2 linked regions of the Defluviitalea raffinosedens genome follow. Each later gene encodes a partner of the first gene's protein in a complex. Links are inferred from orthologs where the notes say so. Each region holds a gene or a part of one and is shown on either strand. Other genes may lie near its edges. The genes, in order: mfd and uvrA.

Region 1 (7,196 bases):
GATATCAGCCTGCCCATCGGACAATTAAGAATCCGTACTCAAGGCAGTGCAGGAGGTCATAATGGCATAAAAAACATCATTGCTCATCTAAATTCCCAGGAGTTTTTAAGGGTGAAAGTTGGTGTTGGCGAAAAGCCTCCAGGCTGGGATTTGGCCGACTATGTATTAAGTCGCTTTACGAAAGAAGAAATAGAAGAAATGGTAAAGAGTATTAAACTCGCTGCAGATGCTGTTGAAACCATTATAAGAGAAGGCAGTACCTCTGCCATGAATAAATTTAATCAGCGGATAAGGGAGTGACGACTTGAAAAATACTGCTTTTAGCGGAATGATACAACCGCTGCTTGAGTTGGAATCTTATCAAAAATTATTGGAAAATTTAAAAAATAATCACTCTCCTATATTGACCACAGGTATCCTGGATTCACAAAAAGCCCATCTTATTTATGCCCTAAAAACTCATACTGACAGACCGGTTATCATTCTTACACATAATGAAATGAAGGCAAAAGAAATCTATGAGGACATGCAGTTTTTTATAAAAGATGAGATTTATATATATCCTTCAAAGGACCCCCTTTTTTACAGTGCGGATGTTCACAGTATAGATATCGTAAGGCAAAGATTAAATATCATAAAGGCCTTGTTGGATCATAGAAATCCAGTGATCATTTTATCTGTTGAAGCCATGTTAGACAGGCTCGTTAAAAAAGAGGTATTTAAGTCCTTTATTATCCATCTTAAGATAGGGGATGTCGTATCTACCCAAGAACTTAGCCGCCAATTGGTTTTAATGGGTTATGAGCATGTGGAATTGGTAGAAAGTCCGGGGCAGTTTGCCATCAGGGGAGGTATTATAGACATCTATTCCGGAACTTTAGCCAGTCCGTACAGAATAGAACTTTGGGATGACGAGATTGATTCTATAAGGCAGATGGACGCTATCACTCAAAGATCAAATGAAAAAGTAGATCAGATAGAAATCTTCCCCATGAGGGAATTGGTATTTACAGAAGAAGCCATTGAGCAGGCAATCACGCTGATAAATGAAGAAACTAAAAAAAGCTTAAAACAGATGGAGAAAAAAGGCCTTACAGAGCAGAAAGAGATTTTATCAAAAACAGTGGAAGCCTTCTTAGAAAAGGTAAGGAACCAAAAGACTTTTCAGGGGATAGAAGGATATGTCAGATATTTTTATGAGGATACGGTGACTTTAGCGGACTATCTCGATCAAGAGACTCTGGTGATAATAGATGAACCTGTAAGACTGAAGGGAAGATGTCTTAAGACTATAGAAGAGTTTGAAGAAAGCATGAAGGGAAGACTGGAAAAAGGCTATATTCTTCCCCGTCAAATGGAAACCCTTTTTAGTTATGAAGACCTTTTAGACAGTATAAAAGATTTTGATACCATTTTAATGACCATGCTGACCCATAGCATAAAAGATTTTACCATCAAAGAAATTTTGCAGTTTCCGGTCAAGTCCATCAATTCTTTCTATAAACAGATTGATATTCTTGAAAAAGATCTGCTTTTCTGGAAACAGAAAAATAGTCGGATTCTTATTTTGGCAGGGCCAAGAAGCAAGGGAGAAAGACTGCAAAAAGAACTTTCAGAAATTAACATTATAAGTACTTATAGAAATGACCTATCAGAGCCTATACAGAAGGGGCAAATCGTTATTTCTCACGGAAGTTTTCATAAAGGTTTTGAATACGGCATGATAGACTTTGTCATTATTTCTGACAAAGAAGTTTTTGGAGAGGAAAAGAAGAAGAGAAAGACTAAAAAGAAACCAAAAGGTTCAAAGATCGAAAGCTTTACGGATCTTACCATAGGAGATTATGTGGTTCATGAAAATCATGGTATTGGAATCTATCAGGGAATAGAGAAAATAGTTGTAGACAATGTCAGCAAAGATTATTTGAAGATTCGCTATGCAGACAGTGGGAACTTATACGTTTCTGTCAACCAAATGGATATGATCCAAAAATATATAGGTGCAGAAGGCAAGGGACCTAAGCTCAATAAACTTGGGGGAAGCGATTGGGCAAAAACCAAGGCAAAGGTTAAAAAAGCAGTATCAGATTTAGCCAAAGAACTGATCGAACTGTATGCAAAAAGACAAAAGAACAGGGGCTTTAGGTACAGTCCTGATACAGTCTGGCAGAAAGAATTTGAAGATATGTTCCCTTATGAAGAAACCAGCGATCAACTTACAGCCATCGAGGAAGTCAAAAGGGATTTGGAAAGCGATAAAATCATGGAACGTCTTCTTTGTGGAGACGTGGGGTATGGAAAAACGGAAGTTGCTATTCGTGCTGCGTTTAAAGTGGTACAAGACGGTAAGCAGGTCGCTTACCTTGTGCCTACGACTATTTTGGCACAGCAGCATTATAATACCTTTGCCCAGAGGATGAAGGATTTCCCTGTTAAAGTGGGATTGCTGTCCCGTTTCCGAACGCCTAAAGAACAAAAAGAGACCATTGAGCAGTTAAGAAAAGGTATGATCGATATTATCATAGGTACCCACAGACTCTTATCGAAAGATATTGTATTTAAAGATTTAGGGTTGCTTATTATCGATGAGGAGCAAAGATTCGGTGTTGCTCATAAGGAAAAATTAAAATATCTGAAAGAAAATGTAGATGTTTTGACATTAACAGCTACCCCTATTCCCAGAACCCTTCACATGAGTCTTGTAGGCATCAGGGATATGAGTGTTTTGGAAGAACCTCCGGAAGAGAGGTATCCCGTACAGACTTATGTTATGGAGTACAATCCGGAATTTGTAAAAGACGCGATTCATCGTGAGCTTGCAAGAAATGGACAGGTATATTATCTGTACAATCGTGTAAAAAACATTGATCAAGTAGCTGCTAAGATCCAGGAAATGGTTCCGGAGGCCGTTGTATCCTATGCCCATGGACAGATGAGCGAAAGAGAACTGGAAAATATTATGATGGATTTTATCAATGGAGAAATTGATGTCCTTGTTTGTACCACAATTATCGAGACTGGTCTTGATATACCCAATGTGAATACAATTATTATCCAGGATGCTGATTATATGGGATTATCCCAGCTCTACCAGTTAAGGGGAAGAGTAGGGCGATCCAATCGTATTGCGTATGCTTATCTGATGTACCAAAAAGATAAGGTTCTGCAGGAAGCGGCAGAAAAAAGACTTCAGGCTATTAAAGAATTTACAGAGTTTGGTTCTGGTTTTAAGATTGCCATGAGAGATCTGGAAATCAGAGGGGCAGGGAATCTGCTTGGAGAACAGCAGCATGGACATATGGAAGCTGTAGGATATGATCTGTATTGTAAGCTTTTAGAAGAAGCTGTTCGGGAAGAAAGAGGAGAAGTTGTACAAGAGGCCTTTGAAACCTCTATAGAATTAAATGTCAATGCCTATATACCTAATAAATTCATAGTGAATGAGATGCAGAAACTGGAAATCTATAAAAAGATTGCCTCGATACAAACCGAGCAGGATTATTTCGACTTACAGGAAGAAATTGAAGACAGATACGGTGATCTTCCAAAGAGTGTGCAAAATCTGCTGGAAATTGCCCTTATAAAATCAGAAGCCCACGCCTTAGACATCGTGTCTATTGCTCAAAAGGGAAACAAGGTGAATATTACTTTGAAAAAAGATGCCCGTATAGATCCTTCAAAGATTCCGGAACTGCTTGGCAAATATAACAGAAAACTGACTTTTGCAGCTGCAGAAAACCCTTATTTCATATATCATGTATCCGATGATGAAAAAGAGACACTTATCAGATATATTAAGAATTTATTACAAGCCATGAAAGGTTTGAAGTTGCAGTAAAATTCTTTTATAATATAGAAAAATGGGGCAAAACTATACACAAGGCATATATATGAAATGGGGTTTGAGAAATGGGCTTTAAAAAACGAATGACAGCGATATTATCCATAATCATAGTTGCAGGAATATTACTAACCAGCTGCTCCAGAAAAACAGAATATGTAGCAGTGATCAATGACGGAAAGGTAAGTGTAGAAGAGTATAAAGTCTATTTGTGGCGAATTAAACAGGTATACCAGAGTATAGGAGAAGAAGACATCTGGGAGACAAAGTTTGATGGTAAACCGGCAGAAGAAGTGGCGAAAGAAAGAGCTCTGGATTCTATTAAATCGATCAAGCTTCAGGTTCAGGAAGCCAAAAAGATGAAACTGGCTTTAACCGATGAAGAGAAGGAGCAAATAAAGACTCGGGCAAGTATTCTTAAATCAGAAATTGGTGAAGAAGAAGTAAAAAATATGGGGATTTCAAATGCAACCCTTGAAAAAATAGCAGAGGAAAACATCATCAGCCAAAAATTATATGAAGCGATTACGAAAGATTTTGTTGTCGATCAGGAAGAATTTGAAGAATTCTTTGAGCAAAACAAAGAAAGTTTAAAGCAGGTCAGAGCCAAACATATTCTGTTGAAAACCCATGACATAAAAAACGGGCAATTGGTAGCGCTTTCGGAAGAAGAACAAGAAGAAGCTTATAACAAGGCGCAGGAAGCCTTAGAAAGGGCAAAAGCAGGAGAAGATTTTGCATCTTTAGTCCAGGAATATTCACAGGATGAAGCCTCCCTGCCTTCTGACGGAGAATATGTTTTTGGAAGAAATCAGATGGAACCGGCATTTGAAGAAGCGGCCTTTGGGTTAAAAGTCGGAGAAATCAGCGACCTGGTAGAAACAAGCTATGGATACCATATTATAAAGTTGGAAGAAATCATAGAACCAGATAAGGAAGAAACAGAGCAAAGTTATTATGAATTAGAAAAGCAAAGTTTTTATCAGTCTAAAGTACAGGAATGGATGAATCAGGCAACTGTTGAGATCAATAAAGAAGTTTGGGACACCATTAAAGTAAGAAAATAGAATAATGAAGTTAAAAAACGAGGAATATTTCCTCGTTTTTTGTTTTAGAAGAAAAATGGAAAACATGCATAAAATAACAATATTGTAATCATACTATTATTGAAAATGATTATGAACGCTAGAGATTAGAGGAGGAATTAATGTGAAAGCTACTGGAATCGTAAGAAGAATAGATGATTTAGGACGTGTGGTGATCCCAAAGGAAATAAGAAGAACCTTACGCATCAGAGAAGGAGATCCTTTGGAAATTTTTACAGATCATGATGGACAAGTTATTTTGAAAAAATATTCTCCTATAGGTGAATTAGGAACTTTTGCAAAAGAATATGCTGAAGCTTTGTCTCAAACAACAGGACTTATTACCTGCATTGCGGATAAAGACCAGATCATTGCTGTATCAGGAGGTTCTAAAAAAGAATTTTTGGATAAGAATATCAGCCAGTCCCTTGAAAAGGTTATTGAAGAAAGAACTGTATTTACTGCATCCAAGGATGATGAGAAATTTATTCCTATTCTGGCAGATGAAACGACGCTCAATTATACTTCTGAACTTATATCCCCTATTATTGCTGAAGGAGATGTCGTAGGAGCGGTGATCTTCTTATCTGCTGACAAAAACGCCCAGATGGGAGAAGTAGAAACCAAACTGGCGCAGTCAGCAGCAGGATTTTTAGGAAAACAAATGGAACAATAAATGCAGATAGATTTTCTGTCTGCATTTTTCATCAATTTTTAACTTATTTCTGATCAAATTTGACTATTTGTCATGAAGTGTTTTTTTATGCTATACTCATGTTAAATTAAAGTTAAGAGAGTAACACTGTATTAAATGAGTGGGTGCAGAATGGATAAAAAAGAAAAATATACTTATGAAGACCTTTTGGAAATTATGAGGACCCTTAGGGGTGAAAACGGTTGTGCCTGGGATTTAAAGCAAACTCATGAGAGCCTTCTTCCGAATCTTCTTGAAGAAAGTTACGAAGTGATTGATGCCATTAAAAAAGGCAATAAAGAGAGTTTAAAAGAGGAACTGGGAGATCTGCTTTTGCAAATCGTATTTCATTCACGAATTGCCGAAGAAAATAAGGAATTTACAATAGATGAGGTTATAGATGGTATTTGTAAAAAGCTTATCCTGCGGCATCCTCATATTTTTGGAGATATTAGTGTAGAAAGTACAGAAGAGATTTTGCAGAATTGGGAGCAGATTAAGAAAAAAGAAAAAGGCTTTGAAAACCAAACAGAAGTATTAAAAAGCGTTCCTGAGGTACTTCCGGCTTTAGTCAGAGCCTATAAGGTACAAGCAAAGGCAGCCCATGTAGGATTCGATTGGACAGATATACAGGATGTTTTAAATAAGGTCGAAGAAGAATTTGAGGAGCTTAAAGAAGCCTATAAATCAGGAAAAAGTGAACATATTATGGAAGAATATGGAGATTTATTATTCTCCGTTGTAAATATTGCTAGATTTTTAAAAATAAATCCTGAATTTGCCTTGACAAATGCTATAGAAAAGTTTATAAATAGATTTGAATACGTTGAAAATACTGCAATTGCAAGGGATCGAAGGTTGGAAGACATGACTCTCGAAGAAATGGATGCTTTATGGGAGGAGTCGAAACTTAAAGTCTCTAAAATTGAGTAGTTTTTTATTTGTTACATTACAAATGTAAAATGAAATAAGAGGAGGAAGGATTTATGAACAAGTCCGAATTAGTAGCAGCTATGGCTGCAAAAGCTGAAATGAGCAAAAAAGACACAGAAAAAGTACTCAAAGCATTCGAAGAAGTGGTGACAGAAGAACTTGCTAAAAACGGAAAAGTTCAACTCGTTGGATTTGGAACTTTTGACGTAGCAGAAAGATCAGCCAGAGAAGGCAGAAATCCTCAAACAGGAGAACCAATGAGTATTCCTGCTTCTAAAGCGCCAAGATTTAAAGCTGGAAAAGCTTTAAAAGATGCAGTAAATGCAAAGTAAAATACTTGATGCGCATGATACATATTTCAAATGACAAATCTACACTTTTTCGAGTGTAGATTTTTTTATTACATAGGAACTTCCTCCGGATTTCTTATGTAATAAAAAACCCTCCGGACAGGATGGAAACTTCTTTACTTAAAAAAAATAAAAATATTAGGAGATGAATCCATGCGTTTAGATAAATATCTTAAAGTAAGCCGCTTAATTAAGAGAAGAACGATTGCCAATGAAGCTTGTGATGCCGGAAGAGTTTTGATAAACGGAAAAGAAGCCAAGGCAAGTACTGCTGTTAAAGTAGGGGATATTAT
Region 2 (6,577 bases), on another replicon or contig:
CCACCAACCAGCAATACGATACTTCCAAGAAGCCTTGGACCAAATTCTAAGGCTTTATCAGTCAGTAGATCTATCCAAGTCATTTCATCACCTCATTTTTTAGTTTTATTATGTCTCGTTTTTACCTTTTAGTCAAATCTTATATAAGTTATTTTTTGCAAACATATGTTTTCAAATGCTGTAACATATGCTATAATGAGTGAGTTATTAAGAATAATTATTAAATAGAAGGTGGGTAGAATATGCCAGATTTTCAAATTGTGTCCGAGTATAAACCGACAGGGGACCAGCCAGAAGCTATAGAGAAACTCTCAAAAGCCATCAAAGAGGGAAATAAGTTCCAAACACTTCTTGGTGTAACTGGCTCTGGAAAAACTTTTACGATGGCAAATATTATACAGAATGTCCAAAAACCCACGCTAATCATTGCTCACAATAAAACTTTGGCAGCACAGCTTTACAGTGAATTCAAAGAGTTTTTTCCAAACAATGCAGTAGAATATTTTGTAAGCTATTATGATTATTACCAACCAGAAGCATATATTCCTCAAACGGATACATTTATAGAAAAAGATTCATCGGTTAATGAAGAAATAGACAAACTTCGCCACTCGGCAACAGCTGCTTTGGCAGAGCGACGGGACGTTATTATTGTTGCCAGTGTTTCATGTATATATGGCTTAGGAGACCCTATTGATTACAGTACGCAGGTACTTTCCTTAAGACCAGGAATGGAAAAAAGCAGAGACGAGGTTTTAAGAAAGCTGGTAGATATTCAGTATACAAGAAACGATATGGAATTTACGAGAAGTACCTTCAGGGTGAGGGGCGATGTAGTGGAAATTATTCCTGCAGCTTCTTCTGAACGGGCTATTCGGGTAGAATTTTTCGGAGATGAAATTGATCGGATTTCTGAAATCGATACCTTAACAGGAGAAGTCATTGGATTAAGGGATCATGTTTCTATTTTTCCGGCATCCCACTATGCCATTCCCCAGGACAAGCTGGAAAGAGCTATTCAGGCAATAGAAGAAGAATTGACACAGAGGGTAAAAGAATTAAAGGAACAGGATAAACTTTTAGAAGCCCAAAGACTTGCACAAAGAACGAATTTCGATATAGAAATGATGAGGGAAGTAGGATATTGTTCCGGTATTGAAAACTATTCAAGACATCTTTCCGGAAGACCACCGGGAAGTACCCCCCATACACTCATTGATTACTTCCCGGAGGACTTTTTAATCATAGTGGATGAATCCCATATTACAATTCCTCAGGTCAGAGGCATGTATAATGGGGACAGGGCGAGAAAAACAACATTAGTAGAGTATGGATTCAGACTTCCATCCGCCCTTGACAACAGACCTTTAAAATTCGAAGAATTTGAAAGAAAGATCAATCAAATATTATTTGTGTCCGCAACCCCCTCTACCTATGAGTACGAGCATTCTACTGTGGTTGCAGAACAGATTATAAGGCCTACAGGGCTCCTGGATCCGATTGTAGATGTTCGTCCGGTTAAGGGACAAATTGATGATTTATTTCATGAAATCCAAAAGTGCGTAGAAAAAAAGCAAAAGGTTTTGGTCACCACCCTGACTAAAAAAATGGCAGAAGACTTGACAGATTATATGAAAGAAATGGGTGTTAAAGTAAGATATTTGCATTCGGATATTGATACCCTGGAACGTATTGAAATTGTCAGAGATTTAAGAATGGATGTATTTGATGTTTTAGTAGGCATTAATCTGTTAAGAGAAGGACTGGATATACCTGAAGTATCCTTAGTGGCTATTTTGGATGCCGATAAGGAAGGATTTTTACGTTCAGAAACCTCCCTGATTCAGACCATAGGCCGGGCAGCGAGAAATGCTGAAGGCTGTGTGATTATGTATGCGGATACGATTACGGATTCTATGAGAAAAGCCATATCGGAAACCAACAGAAGACGGCAGATTCAGGATGCGTATAATAAAGCCCATGGCATTGTGCCTAAAACGATTGAAAAGAAGGTCAGAGACTTAATTCGTGCAACGAAAACAGCAGAAGAAGACGAAAGATATACTGCCGAGAAAGATCCGGAATCTATGGACAGAAAAGAACTGGAAGAAAGAATTGTAAAGGTAACGAAGGAAATGAAACAGGCTGCTTCTGATTTGCAATTTGAGCGGGCAGCACAGCTTAGGGACGAACTAATAGAGCTAAAAAAATATTTGCAAGATTTATAGAGGTGGATTATGTCAACGAATAAAATTGTCATTAAAGGAGCAAAGGAACACAATTTAAAAAATATTAATTTAGAAATTCCAAGAGATAAATTTGTAGTATTCACAGGATTAAGTGGTTCCGGAAAATCCTCTTTGGCTTTTGACACCATTTATGCAGAAGGGCAGAGAAGATATGTCGAGTCCCTTTCTGCTTATGCAAGGCAGTTTTTAGGACAGATGGAAAAGCCCAATGTGGATCTCATCGAAGGGTTATCTCCGGCCATTTCCATTGACCAAAAGACCACCAGCAGAAACCCAAGATCTACAGTAGGTACCGTAACAGAGATCTATGATTATCTAAGACTCTTATTTGCCAGAATAGGGGTACCCCATTGTCCGAAATGCGGAAAAGAAATCAAAAGACAGACCCTGGACCAGATCGTAGATCATATTATGGCGCTGCCCCCAAGAACGAAGATCCAGCTACTGGCTCCTGTTGTCAAAGGAAGAAAAGGTGAACATGTTAAGGTTCTGGAAAATGCAAAAAAGAGTGGATTTGTACGGGTAAGAGTTGACGGCATCATCTATGAACTTTCCGAGGAAATTAAGTTGGAAAAAAACAAAAAACACTCTATTGAAATCGTCGTAGACAGATTGGTTGTTAAAGAGGACATGGCAAAGAGGTTAAGCGATTCCATAGAAACGGTTATGAATCTTTCCAATGGTCTGCTATTGGTAGATGTAATCGGGGGAGAAGAACTTGTGTTCAGTCAAAACTTTGCCTGTCCGGATTGTGGAATCAGTATCGATGAAATAGAGCCGAGGATGTTTTCTTTTAACACACCTTATGGCGCTTGTCCAGCTTGTACAGGCCTTGGCTTTCAGATGAAAATAGATCCTGAACTGATTGTTCCGAATCCTGATTTGAGCATTCTGGAAGGGGCTATTAGTGCCCCTGGATGGAATGCTATAGACAATCCCGAAAGTTATGGACATAGTTTCTTCAAGTCTTTGGCTAAGCATTATCAATTTGAATTAAGTACTCCTTTTAAAGATTTGGATGAAGAGATTAAAGATATTATTTTATATGGTTCCAAAGGAGAAAAGATTAAAGTAGAATATAAGACAGCCCATGGCCAAGGTTCCTATATGTATGTCTTTGAAGGCATTATTCCTAACATTCATAGAAAATATTCTGAAACCTCTTCAGAATTTATGAAGCAAGAATATGAAAACTATATGACCAATATTCCTTGTCCTGTATGTTCCGGAACCAGACTAAAGCCGGAAGCCTTAGCTGTACGGGTAGGCGGAAAGAATATTGCTGAAGTGACGAACATGTCCATCATAGAATTGCAAAAGTTCTTTAATTCCATGGAGATTAGTGATAGACAAAGACTGATTGGAGAACAGATTTTAAAAGAAATTCATGCAAGAATTGGATTTTTGATTGATGTTGGATTAGATTATCTGACCCTTTCAAGACAAGCAGGGACGCTCTCGGGAGGAGAGGCTCAGAGAATCAGACTGGCCACTCAAATTGGCTCAGGGTTAGTAGGCGTTGTATATATTCTGGACGAACCAAGCATCGGTCTTCATCAACGGGATAATGAAAAACTCATCAAAACCTTGGAACACTTAAGAGATTTAGGCAATACCCTTATCGTTGTTGAACACGATGAAGACACCATGTTTGCAGCCGATTATATCGTGGATATAGGCCCTAAGGCAGGTGCTCACGGAGGAGAAGTGGTTTGTGCCGGAACGGTTCAGGAAATTATGGCTTGTCCTGAATCTGAAACTGGTGCATATCTTAGCGGAAGAAAAAAAATAGAGGTACCCAAAGAAAGAAGAAAGCCCAACGGCAACTGGCTAATTGTAAAAGGGGCCAGAGAAAATAACTTAAAGAATATTGACGTGAAGATACCTTTAGGGGTATTTACCTGTGTGACTGGGGTTTCAGGTTCAGGCAAAAGTTCGTTTGTAAATGAAATTTTGCTTAAAAGACTGGCAAGGGATTTAAACAGAGCTAAAGAAAAACCAGGACTTCATGATGATCTTATAGGTATTGAACATTTGGATAAGGTCATCAGCATCGACCAGTCTCCGATCGGCAGAACTCCAAGATCTAATCCTGCCACCTATACCGGAGTATTTGATGATATAAGAGAAGTATTTGCCAATACTCAGGAAGCAAAGATGAGAGGCTATCAAAAGGGGCGCTTCAGCTTCAATGTAAAAGGCGGAAGATGTGAGGCTTGTCACGGAGACGGGATTTTAAAAATCGAAATGCATTTCCTGCCAGATGTATATGTACCCTGTGAGGTTTGCCATGGTAAACGTTATAACAGGGATACTCTGGATGTGCATTATAAAGGAAAGTCTATTGCAGATGTTCTGGACATGACAGTGGAAGAAGCATTGGAGTTTTTTGAAAATCATCCTAAGATTAAAAGAAAGCTTGAAACTTTAAATGATGTAGGCTTGTCCTATATGAAGCTGGGACAACCTTCTACTACCCTTTCAGGAGGGGAAGCCCAAAGGGTAAAATTGGCAACAGAATTAAGTAAAAGAAGTACGGGAAGAACCATGTATATCCTGGATGAACCAACTACAGGACTTCATTTTGCCGATGTTCATAAGCTTATAGAAATATTACAGAAGCTGGCAGAGGGAGGCAACTCTATTTTGGTGATCGAGCATAATCTGGATGTGATTAAAACGGCAGATTATATCATTGATTTAGGGCCTGAAGGTGGAGACAGAGGAGGAGAAGTGATTGCCACAGGAACTCCTGAAGAAGTTGCTTTGGTAGAAGGCTCTTACACCGGTAAATTCTTAAAAAAGGTATTAAGCAAATGATATTTTTTACCAGGATTTTTTCTGCATGAATACCCTGCGAATAGAAAAAACTAAAGGAAAATAAGAAAGCAGGGTGATAATCATGATCAATAGCATTATGGACACCAGAGAGAGACATGAAGACGGACATTATCATATATTCCTTAAAATCCCAAGAGACGAATTCGAAAGGGCCTATGATGGCAATTACAGTAATGAAAATGCGGCAGATTTTTTAACTTATTATTTAGAAATGCGTGGAGATGACGGAAAACCTAAAAATATTATCATCAAGCGAAGTGAAAAGCAGGATTTGGTAGAAATTCAGGCGGATCTGGAATACTATAACAATGAACATACGGATTATAATAAGCAGTTGGGAAGTTTCTTTATCAATAACATGGAACCCAGAGAAGAAGTAAATAGTTTAAATAAATTTAATGAACACAAATAAATAAAACAGCCTTAAGGCTGTTTTATTTATTATGGATTATATCGGTCATATCTATCGCTGCCGGAAGAACTGCGATAATATTTAAACATTAGATCTTTGTTGGATTTGGTGTAGATATATCCTTCAATGTCAGCATCCCGGAACTCATCTTCTATTTCGTTATAAATTTTAGACATAAGTCTTGTGATTTCAGAATCCGACAATGCTTTCCACTCATCTTTGTATTCGCTATAGTCTATTCTCACTTCATATACGATGTCATCTCTGTCTCCGCTTAGTTCAATGGATGAGAGACGAATACCTGACAAATAGTCTTTGTAATAAGAATACAGATCTTTTTCTAAGTCTTCTAATGTATCTGAAACATTATCGAAGGTAAATTTAAGCTTTTTCTTGGAATCGCTCTTAAATTCCACAAGATAGTCACGTGAATCTGTATCATAAATATAACCTTCTATTTTTGCGGAGTCATAAGTATCCCAGATATCGTCACAAATGTCTTCTATATAGTTTTGAATATCTTTTTGAGTTAACTTGTTCCATGCTCTCTTGTAGTCATCCAGATCCACTTTGATCTTTAAGCTGATTTTGCTTGAATTACCGCTTAGCTGGATGTCAAACTCAATGTTTTTATATTCTTCATAGTCTTCTATGATCTGATCTTCCAGATCAGATAAATCTTTATTTTTTGAACTTGACTTACTGTTTTGTAAAGTTTTAATTTGCTCCTCCAAAGCGGTTTTTTCCTGCTTTAATTGAGCTATTTCAAGGCTTTTTTGAGCCAATTGAGCTGTTAAAGTGGAGATCTGTTGCTGTGCCTGCTCATATAAAGCATTAGAAGTAGTAGAAGAACCATTATCCGTAATGATAATTTGCTTATTTTGCGCATCCCATTTTACAGTTTTTCCAACTAATTCTGCCACCATTCTGAGAGGAACATATGTAGTATTATCTACAATAAACGGTTCTTTTTCATCTGTTTTAATCTGACCGTTGTAGCTGATTCTAATACCATTAAACGTAGCTTTTAACGTTTTGGTTGTGGGAGCGGCATAAATTGCACTGGAAGATAACA

Evidence for each region.
Region 2: the proteins of mfd (region 1) and uvrA are in contact, whole or in part, in a crystal structure (PDB 4DFC), measured with the Escherichia coli proteins. The link is inferred for Defluviitalea raffinosedens from one-to-one orthologs.

The regions. Positions count from the first base shown.
Region 1 is NZ_JAFBEP010000003.1:29,233-36,428, reverse strand. The notes cover bases 1-4,038. They hold mfd (transcription-repair coupling factor), read left to right. Parts: upstream 1-328; coding sequence 329-3,838; downstream 3,839-4,038. Other genes in these bases: JOD07_RS03415 (peptidylprolyl isomerase), read left to right, coding at 3,910-4,038; pth (aminoacyl-tRNA hydrolase), read left to right, coding at 1-300. In the rest of the region: more of JOD07_RS03415, read left to right, coding at 4,039-4,908; spoVT (stage V sporulation protein T), read left to right, coding at 5,051-5,602; mazG (nucleoside triphosphate pyrophosphohydrolase), read left to right, coding at 5,753-6,553; JOD07_RS03400 (HU family DNA-binding protein), read left to right, coding at 6,607-6,885; JOD07_RS03395 (RNA-binding S4 domain-containing protein), read left to right, coding at 7,057-7,196. UniProt on the Escherichia coli protein: Couples transcription and DNA repair by recognizing RNA polymerase (RNAP) stalled at DNA lesions. Mediates ATP-dependent release of RNAP and its truncated transcript from the DNA, and recruitment of nucleotide excision repair machinery to the damaged site.
Region 2 is NZ_JAFBEP010000001.1:135,982-142,558, reverse strand. The notes cover bases 1,851-5,269. They hold uvrA (excinuclease ABC subunit UvrA), read left to right. Parts: upstream 1,851-2,237; coding sequence 2,238-5,069; downstream 5,070-5,269. Other genes in these bases: JOD07_RS00640 (hypothetical protein), read left to right, coding at 5,152-5,269; uvrB (excinuclease ABC subunit UvrB), read left to right, coding at 1,851-2,228. Outside these bases: JOD07_RS00655 (mechanosensitive ion channel family protein), read right to left, coding at 1-83; more of uvrB, read left to right, coding at 243-1,850; more of JOD07_RS00640, read left to right, coding at 5,270-5,502; JOD07_RS00635 (copper amine oxidase N-terminal domain-containing protein), read right to left, coding at 5,532-6,577. UniProt on the Escherichia coli protein: The UvrABC repair system catalyzes the recognition and processing of DNA lesions. UvrA is an ATPase and a DNA-binding protein. A damage recognition complex composed of 2 UvrA and 2 UvrB subunits scans DNA for abnormalities.